Regions from separate parts of the Halobacillus shinanisalinarum genome, predicted to be linked through region 1. Evidence: riboswitches for the same ligand, from Rfam matches in the RefSeq annotation. Region 1 holds a riboswitch; the other holds the start of a gene.

Region 1 (7,842 bases):
AATGCATCGCTAGTTAGCCAGCCAAAAAGTATGTGTAAGGAGTCCAAACAGGCGAATACGTTGAAGCGTCGATTCGCCAAGGAGAAGGATCCCATAGTAGCTGTCAGTGGCTTGACCTATATACGGGTAAGCTCTCAAAGTGGCATTTTATCTGTACAATTGTGGACTTGTATAATAGAAGAATTATCGGCTATGGGTTCCGGTCCAAACAAGGTTGTAGAGCTGGTTCAACAAGCCTTCGCTTCAATAAATGCAAACTACTCATTGAAACTTTCATACAGTCCGTAGAAGGGAAATAAAAAACAAGTGATTGACTACAAAACTTCGAAATAGATCTTTCTCTAGCTTAAAAGGTTATCCTTATGATAAAGCCGTAGCCGATACATATTAAAGGCAAATAAATAGAGGACAACCATTCGGGACTTAAGCTAAAAACGAATCGGCCTTATTTGATTATGTCCTCTGGTAAAATCACATCGAATACGAGACATAAGGTTATCTCAGTCCGGTTGAATACTAGAATAAAAATCATAATGAAATTGTCTTGTATTGACATTCTAATAGCTTAAATTATTGATGCATGAAAGTTTCGTTACTTATTTGCCCTGTGGTTAAAGCCGCCCGCAGATAAAAGCTTATTTTTCCAAAGGTACCAAAGCATCTTCAAATTTACATGGAACAAGTAATTTTTCAATTAGCATAATTAAAGTAATTTACCCCATATATAAAGCACTTTTTAAAAATCCTAAAATAACATCTAAGGAACCTGCGTTTGATTCCCCTTCCCCCAATTGTTGAGCCCTCTTTTTGATATTATCTTTGTTTGTTTATGTGACAGATTTATAATAAACGAGATGTAATCAACATAATTAGACAACAATCTCAAATTAATTATACAATTAATCATTTTCTGACAATTTGTGATATAATCTGTTGAGGATAATATAAAAAATTGAATGTTCTTTAATTTTTAGGAGGATTTACTATGAGTTGGTACATAGGGTATTTTATTGCTTATTTTGGCTTTTTTATTTGTAAGCGTCAAATAGAATACACGTAGGTGTTTATGGCATTATAAAGGCGCTTGCCAAATACACAGAGAACAAGATCTAGAAAGAATGAGTGAATATAATATCACCACATCACTATTTATAAACCATGTGTATTACTGGGGTGATCCTCACAGGGATATCTTCCTTGGACCAGAAAGTGCAAAAAATTTAAACCCCCTTGCTAGTGTAATTAATCATGATATTTTGTTTACACTACATTCTGATTGTCCAATAACACCTATTTCACCCTTTTTCTCTATCTGGACAGCGGTGAACAGAATTACGAAGGATGAAGAAATTTTAGGTGAAGAACAAAGGATTTCTGTAGAAGAAGCATTAAAATCGATGACAATCTACGGAGCACAATTAAACTCAACTGAAGATTTCAATGGTTCAATTGAAGAGAATAAAATAGCGGATTTTATAATTGTAGATAAAAACCCTTGGAAGGCACAACCAGTGGATATTAAAGATATTAAAATAATAAAGACCATAATTGGTGGAGAAATAGTTTATGATAGGAACAATTGATGTAAAATACCACATTCTGGAGGAGGTTGATCTGTAACGACTTGATTTCTTTTTGTAATTGGGTTTTAAGATCCTTTATTAAGGTTTCAGCAGACTATAGTTTATGGATGATGAGACAAAAGATGGATTCAAGACAAGAATTGCCATGGAATAAACAACATACATTACCTGAAAGGCCATGATATGAGTTTCAATGATGCATGGTGGTTTTCAAGATCGTAAAAGCTGAAGAAAGATTTCTTGAAATCACTTAAATAAAGACGTATATAAGGTATGGAAAATTATCAAAACGATTTTCTAAATCGAGTGTAAATTGTCTCTCTAGTTGTTGACGAATTGTTGACCAAACTCGTCAACAACGATCAAAATTAATCCGGAAAGAACCGAATCATATCATAAATAGTGCTAACTAATTGCGATTTGATCAGGTTTCGTTTATATTTATTATAAGACAACTGAATAAACAATCCTTCGGGGCAGGGTGAAAATCCCGGCCGGCGGTGATGGACAATTCGTTCAAAGCCCGCGACGGGGAAGAAGTGTAACAACTCTTCCTCCTGATTTGGTGCATATTCCAAAGCCGACAGTGAAAGTCTGGATGGGAGAAGGAGCGAAAGCGTAATTGAGGTGCGAAGATTCTGTTCTTGTACCTTCTATTCGCTATACCTAATTTTCAATTGACAGGCCCTGAAGAAGTATAACTTCTTCAGGGCTATTTTTATTCAAAGATTATAAATCCAAGTGTACGTGAGGTGAATGATGTGGAACGTGATCAAAGGTATATGGCGATGGCGGTTCAAATGGCAAAGGAAACAGTAGGCCAGACGAATCCCAATCCTTCTGTCGCAGCAATTGTTGTGAAAGATAATCAAGTGGTTGGTGTCGGTGTTCACGTAAAGGCTGGCGAACCACATGCTGAAGTTCATGCTTTGAGGATGGCAGGAAGAAAAGCTCAGGAAGCTGAAATATATGTGACGCTTGAGCCGTGCAGCCATTTCGGACAAACGCCTCCATGTGCACAAGCGATCATTGATGCGAGGGTTAAGCGTGTGATTATTGCTTCCCATGACCCTAATCCTAAGGTGAGCGGGCGGGGGATACAAATGATGGAACAGGCTGGAATTGAGGTTAAGTCGGAAGTTCTGAAAAGGGAAGCCGATCAACTGAACCGTGCCTTTTTCCATTTTATTAAAACAAAGCAGCCATATGTACGGCTGAAATCAGCGATGAGTTTGGATGGTAAAATTGCTACTTCCACAGGGGAGAGCCAGTGGATTACTGGAGAGGTGGCAAGGATGGATGGTCATACTTATAGACATCGTTCAACTGCTATTTTAGTGGGCATTAATACAGTTCTTATGGATAATCCTAAGCTAACGACTCGCATAGAAGGGGAGGGCAAGAACCCTATTCGGATTGTGTTAGATACCCACTTGCGAACTCCGCTCTCTTCTCGGTTAATTCAAAATTCTGAGGCCCCAACTTGGATTTTCACCGGAAAAGGTGTTTATGATGATGAGCTCGAAGACTTTCTACGTTTTCCGCATGTGGAGATCATTCGATTGGAAAGTAAAAGAGTAGAAGTGGAAGCTGTTCTAAATTTCCTAGGTGAACGGAAACTGACATCGCTGTTGATCGAAGGCGGCGGAACGATGGCAGACGCGTTTGTCCGAGCAGGTAAAGTGGACGAAACGATTACGTACATCGCACCGAAATTAATTGGCGGCAAACAAGCGCTCACGCCTGTAGCTGGAGATGGAATAAGTAGTTTAAAAGACGTTGGCGCTTTTCAATTTATTTCGACAGAGCAGCTTGGTGAAGATATTAAAATCGTTTCGGTTAAAAAGGAGGAGTGAAGATGTTCACGGGAATCGTTGAGGAAATGGGCACAATTAAAAGTATCAAGAGCAAAACAGAAGCGCTTGAGTTAAGTATTGGAGCGAAGGAAATTTTGTCCGATGTACAATTGGGTGACAGTATTTCGATTAACGGCGTTTGTCTTACTGTCACAAGTTATAGTGACCAAAGTGTGGAATTTGACGTTATGCCTGAAACATTTCGTGCAACAAACTTGCATGAGCTAAAGCAGGGCAGTCTGGTGAACCTTGAGCGTGCCATGGCGGCTGGCGGACGGTTTGGCGGTCATTTAGTCTCAGGACACATTGATGGAACCGGTAAGATTGTCGCCAAACGGCGGGAATCAAATGCGGTTTACTATGAGATCGAATTGCCGAAAGAACTTATTCATTATTTTGTATATAAAGGGTCGATTACCGTTGATGGAACGAGTTTAACCGTGTTTGGGATAGAGGAGAACCGGGTAACAATTTCACTTATTCCGCACACGATGGAACATACTGTGCTGGGCAATAAGGAACCTGGTGATGTAGTGAATATCGAGTGCGATATGATTGGAAAGTACGTCGCGCACTTTTTAGGGAAGGATCAAGCAAGCACTCAGTCAAGGCTCACAAAAGATTTTTTGAGTGAAAATGGATTTGCATAAGGAAGAGGGTGGGACGATGTTTGATTCAATAGAACAGGCAATTACAGAATTAAAGCAGGGGAAAATGGTCATCGTCTGTGATGATGAGAACCGGGAGAATGAAGGGGATCTGGTTGGTCTTGCCGAACATGCGACACCTGAGATGATTAACTTTATGATTACTCATGGAAAAGGGCTTGTTTGTGCCCCAGTGACCGAAAAATTAGCGGATCAGCTTGAATTAAATCCAATGGTGGACAATAGCACAGACCCTAATAAGACGGCGTTTACAGTAAGTATTGATCATAAGGATACGACCACAGGCATTTCCGCAGATGAGCGTGCTTTGACGATCCGAGAAATGCTTAACCCGTTGACTGGAGCGAATGATTTCCAAAAACCGGGGCATATTTTTCCGTTGGTCGCAAAAGAAGGCGGGGTGCTTCGCCGGGCAGGTCATACAGAAGCAGCTGTTGACTTAGCGGTTCTTTCTGGCTCTAGACCTGCTGGAGTAATTTGCGAAATCATCAAAGAAGATGGGACGATGGCAAGAGTGCCTGATCTTCGAAAAATGGCGGATGAATTTAATATTCCAATGATTACGATTGCTGACTTAATTCAATATCGTTACCGAGTGGAAGACCATGTTAAACGTGAAGTTGAGGTTCAGCTGCCCACAGAGTACGGCGATTTTCGAGCTGTTGCTTACACGAATGACATCGATCATAAAGACCATATCGCTCTAATAAAAGGAGACATTGATCCAGAAGAACCCACGCTCGTTCGAGTGCATTCCGAATGTTTAACAGGTGATGTGTTTGGGTCCTATCGATGCGATTGTGGTCCACAGCTTCATAATGCTCTTAGACAAATTTCAGAAAACGGCAGTGGGGTCCTGCTTTATATGCGTCAAGAAGGTAGAGGAATCGGGCTATTAAATAAACTATATGCTTACAAACTGCAAGAGGAAGGCCTTGATACCGTTGAAGCCAATGAAAAGCTTGGGTTTGGTCCTGATCTGCGTGATTACGGTGTAGGCGCACAAATTTTAAGAGAGCTCGGCATTTCTCAACTAAAACTGTTAACAAATAACCCGAAAAAAATCTCCGGCCTTGGCGGCTACGGCTTAGAAGTCGTCGAGCGTGTTCCGATTCAAACGGAATCAAGGAGAGAAAATGAGGTTTATTTAAAAACAAAACAATCAAAAATGGGACACTTGTTTCATTATTAAAAGCAAGGGTTCGAGGGTGTTTTAGGTCTGCCCCTCGGAACTGGACAACAAATAAAAGCGAAGGTGCGGCCGTCAGACTTTGTATCTAATCAGTTTACTCTCGTTAAGTACGATTAGCGATTGAGCTTTACACAAAGGGTCCAGAATAAATAGTAGTTAGTAAATCAATGGATTAAAGAGGGAGTGGTTTGATGGTAAAAACATTGGAAGGAAATTTAGTAGGAAGCGGATTAAAGATTGGAATCGTAGTAGGAAGGTTTAATGATTTTATTACAGGTCGATTGTATGATGGAGCGCTTGATGGACTAAAACGTCATGGTGTAAACCTTGACGATGTAGAAGCAGCATGGGTCCCTGGAGCTTTTGAAGTTCCGTTAGTGGCGGGAAAAATGGCGAATTCCGGAAAATATGATGCTGTCATCACATTAGGTGCCGTCATTCGCGGTTCTACCCCGCATTTTGATTACGTTTGTGGAGAGGCAGCCAAGGGTGTATCGCAGGCTAGCGTGCAAAGTGGTGTACCTGTAATATTTGGTGTCATCACAACGGATACGATCGAGCAAGCCATAGAGCGAGCAGGTACGAAAGCCGGGAACAAAGGCTGGGAAGCGGCAACGGGTGCTATTGAAATGGCCAACCTTAATCGCCTCTTTGAAGCATAATAATGCAGCCATCGTCAGGAAGTAGATTCCTGGCGATTTTTTCTGGACATGATATGGTGACTTTTCAGTTAGGGAAGCATAATAAATGAGTAGGGTAGAATCCTTTTGATTTTGGATAGAATCGCAAGAGATTCGGTCAGAATCATCGACCATATGGGTAGGGTCCCCCAATCAGGGAGACACAAGAAGTACTGAATGATAAGGTAAAAGTTCTAGCTTTGGGGCGATGGAATATACCCCCACGCAATTAGTGGGATTTATTAGAAAAATATGAAATAATAATTAGTAGTGTGTGTTCAAAAAGTTGACGAATGTGAGACAAGGAGTTCGAGGCGCTAACGTTTTGAGGACCACAGCGTATATCTTTCCTACGTGAGGACCGGAAAAAACCGAGCAACGAAGAAATTCGCCGTTTATCATTTGGTGACTTTTTGAACATCCTGTAGTAGATCATTTTAATAGTTGGAGGTATTCAATTGACTACACATAAAAAAAAGTTAGAAAATTATGCTGAGCTAGCTTTAAAGAAAGGCGTTAACTTGCAACACGGACAGGGCCTGATTATTAATGCTCCGATTGAAGCCGCTGATCTCGTTAGAATTATTTCAGCTAAAGCTTACGGGAAAGGCGCTAAGAACGTTCACGTTGAGTGGAACGATGAGATGCTGAGTTATATGAAAATGAAAAATGCCCCAATGAAAGTACTGGAAACTTTTCCGAAATGGAAAGCGGAAGGACTAGAGGAGATGGTGAAAGGTGGCTACTCCTTGTTAACGGTCTATGGTCCAAATCCCGATCTTTTAAAGGGGATAGACTCTGGGCGTATTGCGAAGGCAAATAAAGCGAGTGCTGAAGCATTAACAGAATACCGTAATTACATTATGAATGATAAAACGACATGGTCAATTATTGCCTATCCTCAAACTGCCTGGGCTGAGAAGGTGTTCCCGGATCTTAACTCAGAAGCCGCTCAAAGCAAGCTATGGGAGCAAATTTTTAAAATTACCCGAATTGATCAGGAAGATCCAATCCAGGCGTGGGAGAAGCATAATGAAAGTCTGCGTCAGGCGAGAGAGTATTTGAATAAAAAGCAATACAAGAAACTTCATTATAAAGCGACAGGAACTGATTTAAGTATTGAATTGCCAGAGAATCACATTTGGCACGGTGGTTCGGCTACCTCTGAAAAAGGGGTTGAGTTTAATCCGAATATGCCTACTGAAGAAGTATTTACAATGCCGCACAAGTTTGGCGTACAAGGTAAAGTCAGTAGTACGAAACCGCTTAGCTATGGCGGGAACTTAATTGAAAACTTCACATTGACATTTAAAGATGGAAAGGTCGTTGATTACAAAGCTGAAGCTGGCCAGGAAACGCTTAAACACTTGCTTGAGTCTGATGAAGGTTCTGCTCGTTTAGGTGAAGTGGCACTTGTCCCCAATGAGTCACCTATTTCCCAGTCAGGTCACATTTTTTTCAATACGTTGTACGATGAAAATGCGTCCTGTCACCTCGCTTTAGGAAAGGCCTATCCGACTAATATTGAAAAAGGTCCATCAATGTCTAAAGATGAAATGGACAAGTACGGCGTCAATGATAGTCTTGTTCATGAAGACTTCATGATGGGCTCAGCAGAGATGGATATTGACGGGGAAACACAGGATGGCAGCTATGAACCTATATTCCGTAAAGGCTCTTGGGCTATTGAATTTGAATCATAAGCAAAAAAACCTGCGATTTTTTTCGCAGGTTTTTCCGTCATATTAGAAGACTCTGTTACATTTTTGATGAAGCTGTTACATTTTTGACATTACGATTACAGTTCATTTAAAAAGCGATAAAAATGCCTTTCCCCTTATATAAATGTGGTAAAAAGGAGTA
Region 2 (7,842 bases), 990 kb from region 1:
TACACCCCTTTAGGAGAATTAACAGCAGGTATTTTCATGGGGACCATCATTGTTGGCATTAGTTATTTTATTCAATCGTTAAGTATGACATGGGAAGTCGTCGTAATTTCTATTCCAATCGCGATCTTTATTGGCGCCATTAATCTATCTAATAATATTCGCGATCGTGTTGGAGATGCAGAGAATGGCCGTAAAACATTAGCGATTTTACTTGGCCATCATGGTGCAGTCCGCTTTTTAGCGAGTTCATATACTCTTGCCTATGGTCTTACGTTGATCTTCATTGCAATTGGTATGCTCCCTATCTGGTCACTTATTACATTGCTTAGCATAAGGAAAGCTATACAATCCATACAAGAATTTGCAGGAGAAAAGTCACCACTTGAAATGATGCCAGCGATGAAAGCAACAGCAATAACCAATACCTTATATGGATTATTATTAGGAGTATCGTTAATTCTACAACTTGTTATCCCTTTTACATTATAAAAAGGATAACTCCACGACTAGAGCGAAAGGATGGCAGGTGCCATCCTTTTTTGTTATGTTTGATAAAAGCAATGTAGGGAACTATTAAAAAAGGAAGATGATGAAAATGGATATGTCCTTAAAAAACACACTGATGGAAGCGTTGGGTATGGAAGTCATAGAAACGCAGCCTGACAAGGTAGCACTCAAAATGCCCGTAGATGAACGTACACATCAGCCCATGGGTTTTTTGCATGGTGGTGCCAGTGTGGCGTTAGCAGAATCGGCAGCAAGCATTGGATCCTATTTGAATATTGATCCAACGCAACAACAAGTCTTTGGCATTGAAATCAACGCCAATCATACGAAAAGCGTACGCTCTGGCTATGTTTACGGCACAGCCACACCTCTCCATCTAGGCAAAAACACAATGGTATGGGAGATAAGGATTGAGGATAGCGATAACCAGTTGATCTCGATTTCCAGGTGCACAGTCGGTGTTGTCCCACGCAAACCTTGACCATACGTTACATTTACAATAGGAGTGAAGGAAATGTTGAGCGAAAAGCAAATGAGCGAATTTAAAAAGCAACTCGAAGAAATGAAGGGTGAAACAGAAAAAGAACTAAATAAATTCCAAAATGAGCAGGCAGATAAAGAGTACCCGAATGAGAAAGATGGGGAGCTATCCAGTGTAGCTGACCATCCTGGTGACCTTGGGACATCCCAATTCGAAAAAGAGAAGGAATATACATTATACGAGCAGTCCCGAGAGAAGTTAATAGAGATCAACGATGCCCTTGATCGCATTAAAGATGGAAGCTATGGAAAAAGCGAGAAATCAGGAGAACCAATTCCTATAGAACGATTAAAAGTCATGCCTACAGCTAGAATGCGCGTCGATGAAGTAGAAGACAAACCGTAAAGAGAGCGCTAATATCGCGCTCTCTTTTATTGTTATTACGGTTGGATTTGATTTTTTGCTGTGTATTTACTCTTCAAAACAAGTGGCCATACAAGAATAGTCATCATAAAGAGAGATCCCTATACACACAACTGTTAGCAAATGAGCGATAGGTTCCTTTAAAACAATTTCACCCTGTTTCATCACAAGCAAAAGCCGCTTCCTGCGGGATCTTCAGCTGTTGCTTTTCCCGCAGGAGTCGACCCCTACGCTTCAATCAACCGCCATACCAGCGAAGGAAATACACGAAGGCTCCTGCGGGAAAGCGAAGACGATGAGACCCCACAGTGAGCATTCTTTGCGATCGAAGAGGCTCAGTGCAAGCCCACAGAAAGCGTAGGGTATGTCCAAAACCATATGTTATGAAGCCGTTTATAATTTTGTGTCAAAAACAACAATCTCTTAGAAAACAGGCAAAAGAAAAAAGAAGCTGGCAACATGCCAGCTTCTTTGGTACTACTAATTATGCAGCGGATGAAGTATTCATTCTCTTCTGTTCGATCCATGGTTTTAATTTAATAAACAAAGGGACAAAAAGCGCGCCGACAATAATCCCTTTAAGCGCATTAAATGGCAGGATGGCCGCTACAATCGTAACCCATTTTACTTGTGCAGACATTGTCTCCCATCCCATAAACCAGCTATAGGCCGGTAAAACGAGGAAATAGTTGAGCACGCTCATGCCTACAGCCATTACAATAGAACCAGTAATTAACCCTGAAACCAGGCTTTTTGTATTTTTAAATCTATGGTACAACATTGCCACGGGCAAGATGAATAGGACCCCGGCAGTGAAGTTTGCCACGACTCCGACGGGATCAGCTGCCCCTGTGTAGATTAGATATAATGTGTTTTTCAACCCTTCTACTATGATTCCTGCAACAGGCGTGAACAATATAGCAGCAATTAAAGCAGGAATTTCACTAAAGTCAATTTTCAAATATTGAGGAAGCATTGGCAACGGAAAATTAAGCAGCATCAGTACCATTGAAATACTTCCAAATAGAGCCAAAATAATTAACTTGATTAACTTTGATGATTGACCTGTATAAGGATTCATCATCGATCCCCTCCTTCATCTTTTTGCATCGATTCAGAATCCCAGATGAAGGTGAGCGAATGCCAAGCAACCATATAAAAGAACCCTAAGCTATAAGGGCATTAGGGTTAGGTAGTTTTGTCTATAGGAAACTTGAGACAGTATAACTGCCTGTTCGCTCTATATCTTCTCCCATCCAGACTATCACTGTCGGTCCCGGACTCGCACCAGGTCCACCGCTCGGCTTTACACCTCGCGGGTCACGGACTTAGAATACTTACTGCACTCCTTACCGTCGGTCGGGAATTACACCCTGCCCCGAAGATTTGAATCGATATGATATTGTACTATTATTTTATATAATTCCTGATGGAAGCGCAACTGTTTTCAATTGGACTTTGGACAGTTTTTCCGAAAAAAGGCGAATAAAGCGTTTCTCTTTTCTTCGTCATGCCCACTCTCCTATTAAATCCTTAAGATTTAACCACTTCTGCAGAAGGAAGAATTTCATCAAGTGAGTGAAGACGCCCGTACTCATCACGGTATACAATATGGCTCCTCTCAAATTTGGTCGGTGAATCAATTCCTACAGCTGCCGATAAATTATATAATCCATCCCTTAAAGATAATAAATAATTACATGTCCGGTACGACTTTTCCTCTACAATTAACGCCTTTTGAAGATTCGGATTCGTCGTCGCGACCCCTACAGGACAATTATTTGTGTGACAGATTTCTGCCTGGATACAGCCCACAGAAAACATCATCCCTCTTGCAACATTAACCAGATCAGCCCCCATGGCAAGAGCCGTCGCTATTTTGTCAGGCGAGATCAGCTGACCTGAAGCAAAAATTTTCACTCGATCGCGTACATTATACTTCTTCAACATATCATCGACGATCGGCAATGCTGACTTAATAGGCAGCCCCGTCGCGTCAGCAAGTTCCTGATAGGAAGCCCCTGTGCCTCACTCACCACCATCTACGGTAATAAAGTCTGGTCCTCCATCACTGTTTGACATATGTGAAACCATCTCTTCTAACTGCTCTATGTTTCCGACAACCATTTTCATCCCGACTGGTTTACCGCTCACTTCACGAAGTTCCCCCATAAAATTGAACATTTCTTCGTTGTTATCAAATTGATAAAACCGATTCGGGCTATCAATCGACTGCCATGGTTCTACATTTCGAATTTCGGCTATTTCAGGGGTTACTTTGGCACCGTCCACATGACCCCCTCTAGTTTTAGCACCTTGGGCCAACTTCAGTTCAAAGGCTTTTACCTCTTCAATTTCACTTTTTCGTTTGAATTCTTCCCATGAAAATTCACCGTCTTTTGTTCGCACACCAAAAAGCCCTGGTCCAATTTGATAAATCACATCAACTCCGCCTTTTAAATGGTGCTGGGATAGTCCGCCTTCGCCCGTATTCATCCATGTACCGCCTGCTAACCCAAGACCTGTGGAAAGGGCAGTTATCGCTTTTTCACCAAGGGAACCATAGCTCATAGCTGATTGGCCAATCAACCCTTTTACTCTGAATGGCTGCTTACAAGTATGCTCGCCAATGATGACAGCTTCTTCATCTGCCAAATAAAAAGGGTCCGCGTCGAGGTACTTTCTATGTTCTTTCCGTTGAAATAGACTTTCATTATCTACTTGGTAGACTTTCGTACGTACTTTATGATTATTATCCACGAGCATCTCTTCTCTTTGTGTCGGATACAAAGCATTTTTTAAGTAATAACCCGGGGAGTCAAAGTCACGTTCCGAGCCAAATCCAATCATTCTTTTGTTATACTTAGCCGAGATATATGTCCCTTCCATTTGGTTACGTGTAAATGGTTTCCCTTCATTATCATCGTTAAATAAATACTGTCGAAGGTCAGGGCCCATTTTTTCAGTGACATATCTTATCTTCCCAAAAATCGGGTAATTTCTTAAAATAGAATGCCCTTGCTGCTTCTGATCCTTGAGTCTCATCATTAGAATTAAGAATGATAGCACAATAATAATGAATAAAAAAAACGCTGCAAATGAAGTTAGTAATAAATCAGCCAGCTGCATGCTCTCGCCCTCCATGTGAAAAAATCTTGCTTTCTTATTATCAATACCACTATTCCTTTCCTTTCAATCGTTTTTACTAGAAAACATTACACATAAAAAAGAGCTCTAGCCTCAGCCAAAGCTCTTTTTTCATTACTCGTCTAAAGGGTTTAAGCTTTCATTTCCTGTCATGTTTGTAATCATCTCAACTAATAAGTCAATCTCTTCCTCTATATCTTTTATACTGACTGTCTCAACTGGTGAATGCATATAACGTAATGGCAGGGAGACGAGGCTCACTGGCACCCCTCGCCCCGTCACGCGCATACGGTCAGCATCTGTCCCTGTCATTCTAGGAGTAAGTTCATACTGGAGATCCATATTTAACGTTTGGGCACTTTTCTCAAGTAGCTGATTAATTTTACGATTAATCGGCGCCCCTTTAGCAAGGACAGGTCCTCCACCTAAACGGATATCACCATATTTATTTTTATTTACTCCTGGATAGTCTGTTGAAAAGGTGACGTCACAAGCAATCGCCATCTTAGGCTCAATTCCGGCTGCTGCGAAATAAGCACCACCCATATTTGTTTCTTCATTGACCGTGCTGGCACCATAGACGCCTACTTTAAGATCCTTTTGAGACAGTTTTCGTAAGACCTCGCCAACAATAAATTGACCTGTTCGGTTATCAAGACCTCTTCCAGAAATATATTGATCCATAAGTACTTCCGGATTACGTTTATAAACGGCCAAATCACCGATTTGAACAAGATTTTCTATATCTTCCTTTGACTTGACCCCACAATCAATAAATAGATCTTCTAAACCAAAATCATCCTTTAAACCACCATGATGCTGGGCATTGACCCCAATCACACCTGTAAGAGTTTTGTGATTACCGAGAACAGTCACTTTCATGCCAACCGCGGCTTTTGGATTTATTCCGCCCATTTTGTCAAAATGAAGATAACCTTGCTCATCTATCCGATTGATCACGAGAGCTATTTCATCACAGTGTCCGGCAAGCAGTATTTTACATTCCGCTTCAGGATTCAATACGGCAATCAGGTTTCCGGCGTGGTCTGTTCGTATTTCATCTACATATGACTCCATTTCCTTCATCCATCGCTTCTGTATTTGCATTTCCATACTTGAGGGTGATGGGGTTTGTAATAACTCTAATAAAAAATCCATTCGGTTTTTGTCCACGGTACGATTCCTCCTATTTAATTTAACTAGTATCTGTGTAAAATTATACCACTGTCCAGTCTTTTTATAAAAATGTGCATACTTCTAAGAAGGTTCGGGAAAATGAACGTGTATGTGTAGAAAAGGAGAGGAATGCAATGAACTTGAACGAATGGTTTAACAAAGGTATAACCGCCCAGGAATATGTTGATTCTATGGAACAACATCAGGAGGGCTTTGTTCGAATATATGAACACTTCACAGTCCCATCAGAAGACGAGCCATTTTTTACACAATTACAAAATAAAAACTTGCGCGCTATCGCCATTACGGAAGATTGGTGTGGGGATGCAATGTTGAATCTACCGGTATTTTTACGTTTGGCTGAAGCAGGCGGTATCGCCACCCATTTTCTACATCGTGATGAAAACCTTGGACTAATGGATCAATACTTAACCAATGGGTCCGCACGCTCGATCCCAAAGATTATAATCATTGACGACCAGGGAAAGGAGTGGTTGAATTGGGGACCCAGGGCACCGGAGTTGCAGGAATTTATCGACAATGCAATGGCCAATCTGCCTCCTAAAGACGCAGCTGATTTTCAGGAAAAGCAACAGGAATTATTTCAATTTGTTACAAAGGCTTATCGTGATAATGGAGATTTCCATTCATTTGTATATCAGGACCTGAAAAAAACTTTAGCACAATAGTCGTTAAAGCGTGCCTAACCAGGCATGCTTTTTTTATGTTTGAATCCTTATTCTTAAAGCCATACTAAATATAAAAAGGGGATTTTTGGCCATGCAGCAATGGATTCGGTTCTATTTTCAGCTTCCCGTGCTCATACGATTGTTATCTATCGCTTTAGTAACTATGCTATTCTTTGGCATGGCGATCCATCTCATCGAACCGAAAAACTTTCCGACATTCTTCGATGGGGTATGGTGGGCTTTTGTAACAGGAGCTACTGTCGGCTACGGTGATTACGTTCCGTTAAGCGTAGGAGGCAGGATCATAGCCATCATGTTAATTTTAACGGGCGGTGGACTTATTACATTTTATATGGTTACATTATCCTCTGCTACCGTGAAACATGAAAAGGATCTATCAAAAGGAAAAGTCCGCTTTAAAGGAAATTCGCACATCGTTTTATTAGGCTGGAATGAGCGAACACGGCAACTAATAGATATGATGAGAAAAGATGATATTGAAGATAAAATTGTTTTAATAGATGAGACAATGAATCAACTTTATGAAAAGTTATCAAATGTTCATTTTGTAAAAGGGGATCCGACCAGCGAGGAAATCCTCGATAAAGCCAATGTATGCGGGGCTAGAATGGCTGTTGTCACGGCGAATCCCTCCAAGAAGGAACAACAATCTGATCAAGCTGTCATTCATCAGCTTGTGGCTTTAAAAGGCCACCATCCCAATTTATTTATTATCGCCGAAGTATTGACAGAGCGCCAAAAAATCAATGCTGAAAGAGCAGGGGCCAATACGGTGATTCGCTCCAATGATTTTATGAGCAGTTTATTCTATCATGAGCTTTATCGAAAAGACCCTCTGCAACCCTTCCAGTTATTCCTGAATTTACTTACGGCTCGTCAGTTTCATGAAGAAAAAGTCTCTTCTTCCTTAGCTGGTGTCTCGATGATTAAAGTCCTGGAACATTATTTAGCTCAAGGCTCTCAAGTGATAGGAGTCAAAACGGGCGACACAATTTCTTTTAATATTGACACTCATACAACACTAACGGAAGATGATTATTTAGTTCTATTTACTCCCTTTAGAGAGTAGAGCCTGTTCGGCTTGTTGAAGTATTTCTTGACCTGCCTGAATATGTTCTTCTGGAAAATTTGCATCCTTATCTTTAGGTGTCTGAAATTGATCAATTGATGCACGAAAGTTTCCTTCTCGTACATGATCATCGATTCCGTCTTGATAAACATGGGCAAGTAAATATGGCTCGTTCATTTTCACTGTGGCAGGGTTTGAAGGTGAATCCAATGTCCCTTCGACGACAGAAAATGGAATTCTCAGAAATAGATATCCATTTTCATCACCGAGCTTATAATCAAAATAACCATGCTCATAATCCCAATTGTCCGAAAAGTTAAAGCCAATTG

Evidence for each region. Region 1 has a riboswitch for FMN ahead of ribD (bifunctional diaminohydroxyphosphoribosylaminopyrimidine deaminase/5-amino-6-(5-phosphoribosylamino)uracil reductase RibD). Riboswitches for the same ligand answer to the same signal wherever they lie in the genome.
Region 2: it holds a riboswitch for FMN, as region 1 does, so the genes downstream of both, MUO14_RS04410 (ECF transporter S component) here and ribD (bifunctional diaminohydroxyphosphoribosylaminopyrimidine deaminase/5-amino-6-(5-phosphoribosylamino)uracil reductase RibD) in region 1, are expected to answer to the same signal.

The regions. Positions count from the first base shown of each region.
Region 1 covers NZ_CP095074.1:1,811,547-1,819,388, reverse strand. Annotated here, with positions in the region: gene MUO14_RS09055 (hypothetical protein) at 61-288, shown strand; gene MUO14_RS09050 (amidohydrolase family protein) at 1,092-1,583, shown strand; FMN riboswitch at 2,047-2,197, shown strand; gene ribD (bifunctional diaminohydroxyphosphoribosylaminopyrimidine deaminase/5-amino-6-(5-phosphoribosylamino)uracil reductase RibD) at 2,366-3,439, shown strand; gene ribE (riboflavin synthase) at 3,442-4,089, shown strand; gene MUO14_RS09035 (bifunctional 3,4-dihydroxy-2-butanone-4-phosphate synthase/GTP cyclohydrolase II) at 4,106-5,299, shown strand; gene ribH (6,7-dimethyl-8-ribityllumazine synthase) at 5,491-5,961, shown strand; gene MUO14_RS09025 (aminopeptidase) at 6,438-7,682, shown strand.
Region 2 covers NZ_CP095074.1:826,452-834,293, forward strand. Annotated here, with positions in the region: gene MUO14_RS04395 (1,4-dihydroxy-2-naphthoate polyprenyltransferase) at 1-489, shown strand, start outside; gene MUO14_RS04400 (hotdog fold thioesterase) at 602-988, shown strand; gene MUO14_RS04405 (TraR/DksA family transcriptional regulator) at 1,022-1,393, shown strand; gene MUO14_RS04410 (ECF transporter S component) at 1,896-2,492, opposite strand; FMN riboswitch at 2,652-2,801, opposite strand; partial or broken gene MUO14_RS04415 (FMN-binding glutamate synthase family protein) at 2,945-4,540, opposite strand; gene MUO14_RS04420 (M20/M25/M40 family metallo-hydrolase) at 4,673-5,716, opposite strand; gene MUO14_RS04425 (thioredoxin family protein) at 5,869-6,423, shown strand; gene MUO14_RS04430 (potassium channel family protein) at 6,515-7,513, shown strand; gene MUO14_RS04435 (YugN-like family protein) at 7,490-7,842, opposite strand, start outside.